3 regions of the Tritonibacter sp. SIMBA_163 genome follow, and region 2 is predicted to be linked to each of the others. Evidence: riboswitches for the same ligand, from Rfam matches in the RefSeq annotation. Region 2 holds a riboswitch; each other region holds the start of a gene.
What was found. Region 2 has a riboswitch for cobalamin ahead of nrdH (glutaredoxin-like protein NrdH). Riboswitches for the same ligand answer to the same signal wherever they lie in the genome.

Region 1 (2,260 bases), on a different contig from region 2:
TACCGAAGTCGGACAGGTTTTGATAAGCGCCACAGCCATTGACGATGGCATGACCCTATTGGTGCGTGTCAGCGATACCGGGCCTGGGGTGCCCGACGAGGCTCGTGATGCGATCTTCCAGCCGTTTCGTTAGGCCGATAGCAGTGATACGCGAAAATTCGGTGGCACTGGCCTGGGGCTTTCAATCTCCCGAGAGCTTTGTCATCTGATGGGGGGGGAATTGCGGCTGGCTCCTTCCGCTACGAAGGGTGCGGTATTCGAAATCAGACTGCCCTTGATCCCGGCAGATGATATCTTGGATCTCGAAAACCGCCCTGACGCGTTCTCAGATGTATTGCCCGTTATGCCCGTGATGGATGTTCTGGTGGTCGACGACAACAAGACAAACAGGTTCATTTTGGAAAAGTTCCTGTCCTCATCATCCTGCCGGGTTCAATCCGTCTCAAGTGGAGCAGAAGCAATCGAACTGGCGCGGGATCTGGCGTTCGATATCATCTTGATGGATATTCAAATGCCTGGAATGGATGGGGTCGAGACCACTCGACGGATCCGTTCTCTGGAGCAGGCAGGCGGGCGCGAACCCGGGTTTATTGTGGCTGTGACCGCGAATACGATGCCGGAGCAATCTGCTCACTACCTGTCGGCGGGCATGGATGAGGTATTGGCAAAGCCGGTGTCCAAAGAGCCATTTCTTAAGATGATCCAAACCGTTCGCCGCAAGGTCGCGCAGTGCGCCGAAGACAAGGCGGCGTTGCCGCGGTAACCGGCATGACCCGGCAGGCAGACGGCATTGGGCAGGACCTATTGCGCAAACAAGACCGTCAAGAACAGGCTCCATACCACTATCTGTGCACGAGACCTTCTCCCGGGAAGTGATCGAATGGTCTATCTCGGCGCACGTGGCATATATATTTTCGCGTGATCATGCAGTCTGAAGCAACGACGACAGTTTCGCCATGCCGCTTGACAGGGATTGCGCTGCTGACGCAAGAGAGGGGCGATGGTTCCCCGACGCCAAAGGCAAGTGGGATGAAAAGGGAATTCGGTGAGGAGGAGCCCAGAGGCGCCAAATCCGAAACTGCCCCCGCAACTGTAAGCGGCAAGTGCCCCGTCACGCACCACTGATCCACCGGGATCGGGAAGGGACGAGAGCGCAATGATCCGCAAGTCAGGAGACCTGCCATCACGACTGTAAACCAAGCGGGCGGTGGGCCTGCGGAGGACGTGATGACAGATGCCAAAGGTCTTATGAACCGCAGCGACCCGTCTCCTGTCAGGAGGTTGGTATGCACGCGTATCTTTACCTGATTTCCGCCACCTATGTGAGCGCGCAACGCTTTGCCATGTTGGCACAAAAGCTCGAAGGCGCAACTGCGGGTCCTGCATTGGCGATCCGGCTGGAAGCGGAAGGAGCGGGCCTCTGGTCTGCTCTTGATGAATTGTGCGCACGCGGCGCAACACGAATTGATCTGCGGCCCGTGGGGTTGCCGTTTTCGCAGTCATTGGAGAAATGGCTTCCCGGGGCTGCAGGCGCATGGCTTGCCCGGCAGGACCTGCCAGTGCCCGAGCTGTATTTCTCTGCCAGCCCAGAAAGTGACATGGGCGTGATCACTGCAGTCGCCCGGGCTGAGCTGCCAATGCGCCGAATTTCTGCGAAGCCACAGGGGGAAAGAGGCAAGGGCTGGGACCTGCCGCCAGCTCATCAGCACCACTTGTTGGTCTGCACGGGGCCTCGCTGTCACGTGAAAGACGCCCCAAACCTCGCCGACGTCCTGAAAGTCGAAATCCGTCGGGCAGGGCTTGCGGACAGTTGTCTCGTCACCACGACGGGCTGTGTTTTTCCCTGCAACGCCGGCCCGGTGATCGTGCACTACCCGCGTGGGGACTGGTATCGCATGGCGGACCGTGCGGACATTCAGAATTTTGTCGCCACCGTTCTTGCGCGCGGTGGCAGGCTTGAATCACTTATTTTCCATCAAACTGGAGTCTCCCATGAAACTGCGTAGCCTGCTGCTGCCGCTTGGTCTTTTTGCTTCCGCCGCACACGCTGACCCTATCAAAGTCGAAAGCTGCGGCGTGTCTCATACGTTTGAAAGCGTGCCATCCCGGGCCATAACCCTGAACCAGCAGGCTACAGAAGTCATGTTGGCCCTGGGCCTTGAGGAATCTCTGGTCGGCACGGCCTATATGGACGACGCAATTCCGGAGCAATGGCGGGCCGCGTATAACAGTGTCCCCGTGCTGGCAGAGAAATACCCCG
Region 2 (2,260 bases):
TCCCAGATCTGGTGGAGGAAACTGCGCTCGTATTGATCGAGCACAGCCGCTTCATAGAAGCCTTCCTTGACCAGATAGGACAGCTTTTCCTCCAGCGAATGAAAGAAAACGGTGTTCTGGTTCACATGCTGCAGGAAATATTGCCGTGCCGCCATGCGGTCGGCGTCAAACTGGATCTTCCCCTCATCATCATAGAGGTTCAGCATCGCGTTCAGGGCATGATAGTCGAGATCGGCGGTTACGCTTGCGTCAAGCATGTCTGGCTCTCCTGTGCTGCCCAGAACCGGGCAAGGCCCGCGCGGATGCGGGTAATGTCTGTTTCGGTTCCCGCCAGTTCAAAGCGGTAGAGAACGGGGACGCTGCACTTGCGTGCGATGACCTCACCGGCAAGGGCAAAGGTCGCACCAAAGTTGCGGTTGCCTCCCGCGATCACGCCCCGCAGGAAGGCGCGATTGCGTGTGTTGTTCAAAAGCCGAATGACCGGCTTGGGCACTGCGCCGCGCCCTTCGCCGTCGGCGAAGGTCGGAGACACCAGTACAAAAGGCGCGTCCAGCTCAGGCGGCGGCCCTGCCTGCGGCAGCCGCAGAGCCTCCAGCCCGAGGCGCTCCACCAATCGGGCCGTGTTGCCCGATCGTGAAGAGAAAAAGACGAGCCCGGCCATCCGATCAGCGCCGGATCAGGCCAGACGGCCGATCAGGTCGGGGCGAAACCCGGCCCAGTGCTCTTGGCCAGCGACAACCACAGGGGCCTGACGGTAACCAAGGCCCTGTACCATTTCCATTGCGGCAGCATCTTCGGTCAGATCGATCACGTCGAAAGAAATCCCCTTCGCCTCGAGTGCGCGGGTGGTGGCGGTGCATTGCACACAGGCGGGTTTGGAATAGACGGTGATGCTCATCGGCAAAGGGTCCCTCAGGTTTTGTCTGCTTGGACGAAAGGGGACACGGAACCCGGCGCCGAAACAGCACCGTGTCACGCGTCCGGGCCCTCCGCCGCGGTCGTCGTTGTCTGCTTTGGCAGGTCTCCTGGCTTCACGGCTCAAATGCCCAATCCCGCCTTCCCAATGCGTAGTGCGCATCAGTGGCCCAGGGTGGACTTGCCGCTTACAGTTGCGGGGGCAGCGTCGGTTTTTCACCGATTTCCCTCATTGCTTGCGAGTCGCCTCACAAGAACCAAAGCAACACGATATTGATGCAGATCCAGCAAATGGTCAATATATGGTGTATGGTTTCTTCAGGGAAGTTTTCCACAGAGGCATGTGGATAGCTGCGCGCTAGTCTTCTTGGTGCCGGTTTTGATCGTGTTGCGGGCGGCCGTCGAGCGCAGGAAGCCAGCTTTCACGCCGCTGCACCCAGAGTTCATACTCTGGCGCAAACATGTCCGGCTTATCCAAGGCGCCCAGATGCACTTCTATCTCATCGCCGCTTTTGGCAAAAACGGAGGATCCACATGTAGGGCAGAAGTACCGCTCCTGATAGTGGCGCAGATCACCGCTGACGGTCACGTTTTGCTGCAAAAATACTGCGGCGCAGTAAAAGACCGCACCGTGATGCTTGCGGCAGTCGAGACAGTGGCACATGCCAACGCGCAACGGCGGTCCGACTGCTGTGATCTGGACACTTCCACACAGGCAGCCCCCTGTCACCGTCGTCATCTTGCGCCTCCACATCTCGCGTCCACAAAAGTTTAGCATGTCGCGTCGGTGCGATGAAAGGCTCTCATGGTGACAGGTTCGCTGGCGGCGGGCCGACGGGCCGGGCGGTGTTCCGTCCGGGAAAGCTCGGAGAATGTCATTTATTGTGCCGCCAGTACATCAGACCGACGCTATCTGCGCCGTCGCACCTTGGCAGGGGCCGTAGGCAATCCCCTCCGGCGTTCTTGTCTCTTTGCCGACGGCATCCCTCATCGCGAGGGTCTGGGCGCTGGCAGGGATGCAGGCGGATGTCGTCATGCCCAAGGCTGCGCAATTCAGCGCATTTGAACCTCCGGAAGACCTCCATGTTCAATTTTGGTTTAGAGAAACTCGGTACTAGGATATGCTCGGTTAGATGTTGCCCCCGGCATACTGCGGTAGGTGCTCTCCTGCACAAAGGGACAAACGCGTGAAACGACTGCAAGTGAACGAACTCTATGCCATATTGGATGCTATAGGCATGGCGGTAATCGTTTTGGAAGTCGGTGACGACCAGATCCCCCGATATATAGCGATCAACAAACGGTCGCGGGAAATCGCACAGCTTCCCGAAAGCGGCTGGTTCGG
Region 3 (2,260 bases), on a different contig from region 2:
ATCCCCAAAGATAACGTGTTTTCAAAAGAAAGACTTGTCGAATTGAATTAATGAACTCCTGCTTAAATGCGGAAAGCCGTATCATTTAATTCGCCAAACCATCGCATATGTTGCTTTTATTGGAGCGTTTGCGCCCACTTGATGATGGTAAAACGGACGAAAGCACGTCTCGATGTTCTGAACACCGACATCGTGTGCGGCATGGATACGCAGCGCGCCCTTACCATCTGCGGCATGCGGTCAGGACCATCGAAGATCCCTGTGCGACCCCCGTGTTCGCCACGCCGACTGCATCGGCGCGTATTGAGCGCTCCGTTGCGGTCATGTCCGTCTTGGGGGGCAGTGTGGACGACGCCGAGCAAGAATTGTGGCGCGGACGTCGCGCTTGTCTCGAACTCAATAAACAATGTCGCAATTCGCGGATCTGGTTTTTCGAATCTCGGTACAACTCAGTCCCAAGAGGTGCTGCGCGGAGCGATCCGTGTGGAGAATTTGGGAAGCCGGTGAAACTCCGGCGCTGCCCCCGCAACGGTCATGGAACCCGCGCGCGCGACATCAGCCACTGGGTGGAGGACCCCGGGAAGGCGTTGCGCTCCGACCAATTGGTCAGTTCCTGAGCCCGGAAACCAGCCTCAACAGATATCGTCAACCGCGGGCGGCGGTTTGGGCATCTTGCAGGGCGCGGCTTCCTCCGCCGCGGCCTAACGGGTTCCCTGTGCCGTCCGAACAACCAACCAACCGCAGTCGCGCCGCACATGTCGGACGCAGGCGGCAGGGGAGTCAGGAAATGAACAGCAATATCAATGCGCTGATCGCAAATCACCAGCCGGGGCACGGGCTGGCGCAGGCATTTTACAACAATGCTGATGTGTTCCAGACCGATCTGCAGGAGATTTTTTACAAGGAGTGGCTGTTTGCCATTCCCGCCTGCGAGCTGGAAAAATCAGGCAGCTACGTCACCCAGCAGATTGGAACGTACAACGTGATCATCGTGCGCGGTTCCGACGACGTAATCCGTGCGTTTCACAACTCCTGCCGTCACCGGGGATCGGTGATCTGCAAAGCGAAGAAGGGCAACAACCCAAAGCTGGTCTGCCCCTATCACCAGTGGACCTATGAGCTGGATGGTCGCCTGCTGTGGGCCCGAGACATGGGACCGGACTTTGATGCCAGCAAGCACGGTTTGAAGACAGTGCACTGTCGTGAACTTGCCGGGCTCGTCTACATTTGCCTTGCGGATGAGGCGCCGGACTTTGAGCATTTTGCAGAGATCACACGCCCCTACCTGGAGGTGCACGACCTGTCGAATGCCAAGGTTGCATATGAGAGCTCGATCGTCGAGCAGGGCAACTGGAAACTGGTCTGGGAAAACAACCGTGAGTGTTATCACTGTGGCGGCAACCACCCGTCGCTGTGCCGGACATTCCCGGATGATCCATCGATCACCGGTATCGAAGGCGGCGAAACGCCCGCAACTCTGCAGGCGCATTTCAACCGTTGCGAGCAGGCAGGGATGCCGGCGGAATTCTATCTGAACGCTGATGGTCAGTTTCGCGTGGCCCGCATGCCGCTGAAAGAGGGCGCCGAGAGCTATACGCTCGATGGTAAGACCGCTGTGCGACGCTGGCTGGGGCGGGCGCCGTTCGCCGACGCCGGATCGCTGTTGAAGTTCCACTACCCGACCACCTGGAACCACTTCCTGTCGGACCATTCCATTGTGTTCCGGGTCACTCCGATCAGTGCGACCGAAACCGAAGTCACCACCAAATGGCTGGTCCATAAGGATGCTGTTGAAGGGGTGGACTATGACCTCAACCGACTGACCGAGGTCTGGATCGCAACCAACGACGAAGACCGCGAAGTGGTCGAGTACAATCAGATGGGCATCAATTCACCTGCCTACGAGCCCGGTCCCTATTCCCAGGTTCAGGAAAGCGGCGTGCTGCAGTTCGTGCAGTGGTACCTCGATACCCTCAAGCGCAATTGCGCCCCTCAGACCTTGGCGGCGGAGTAACAGAACATGCCGAAAATCAGTGAACGCACAATCTGGAAAGATACTGAGATGCTGGAATGCGTCTCCATCATTCCAGAGATGGAGAACACCGCCTCATTCACCTTCAAGGCGCCATCCGGGGCGTTGTTCGACTTTGATCCCGGTCAGTTCATGACGTTGGAAATCCCGGTTCCGGGTGGTCCGTTGCACCGGACATATACAATCTCCTCGTCGCCGTCGCGGCCACGCAATGTGACGATCACAGCC

Region 1: another riboswitch for cobalamin. It lies ahead of R0J92_RS19805 ((2Fe-2S) ferredoxin domain-containing protein); the one in region 2 lies ahead of nrdH (glutaredoxin-like protein NrdH).
Region 3: another riboswitch for cobalamin. It lies ahead of R0J92_RS18320 (aromatic ring-hydroxylating oxygenase subunit alpha); the one in region 2 lies ahead of nrdH (glutaredoxin-like protein NrdH).

Annotation. Positions count from the first base shown of each region.
Region 1 is NZ_JAWJBP010000025.1:17,605-19,864, forward strand. Features, by position in the region: partial or broken gene R0J92_RS19800 (histidine kinase N-terminal 7TM domain-containing protein) at 1-763, shown strand, start outside; cobalamin riboswitch at 985-1,200, shown strand; gene R0J92_RS19805 ((2Fe-2S) ferredoxin domain-containing protein) at 1,287-2,006, shown strand; gene R0J92_RS19810 (ABC transporter substrate-binding protein) at 1,993-2,260, shown strand, end outside.
Region 2 is NZ_JAWJBP010000014.1:23,450-25,709, reverse strand. Features, by position in the region: gene nrdE (class 1b ribonucleoside-diphosphate reductase subunit alpha) at 1-257, opposite strand, end outside; gene nrdI (class Ib ribonucleoside-diphosphate reductase assembly flavoprotein NrdI) at 239-661, opposite strand; gene nrdH (glutaredoxin-like protein NrdH) at 677-898, opposite strand; cobalamin riboswitch at 998-1,192, opposite strand; gene R0J92_RS16690 (GFA family protein) at 1,274-1,654, opposite strand; gene R0J92_RS16685 (ATP-binding protein) at 2,103-2,260, shown strand, end outside.
Region 3 is NZ_JAWJBP010000019.1:6,087-8,346, forward strand. Features, by position in the region: cobalamin riboswitch at 444-650, shown strand; gene R0J92_RS18320 (aromatic ring-hydroxylating oxygenase subunit alpha) at 788-2,014, shown strand; gene R0J92_RS18325 (hybrid-cluster NAD(P)-dependent oxidoreductase) at 2,021-2,260, shown strand, end outside.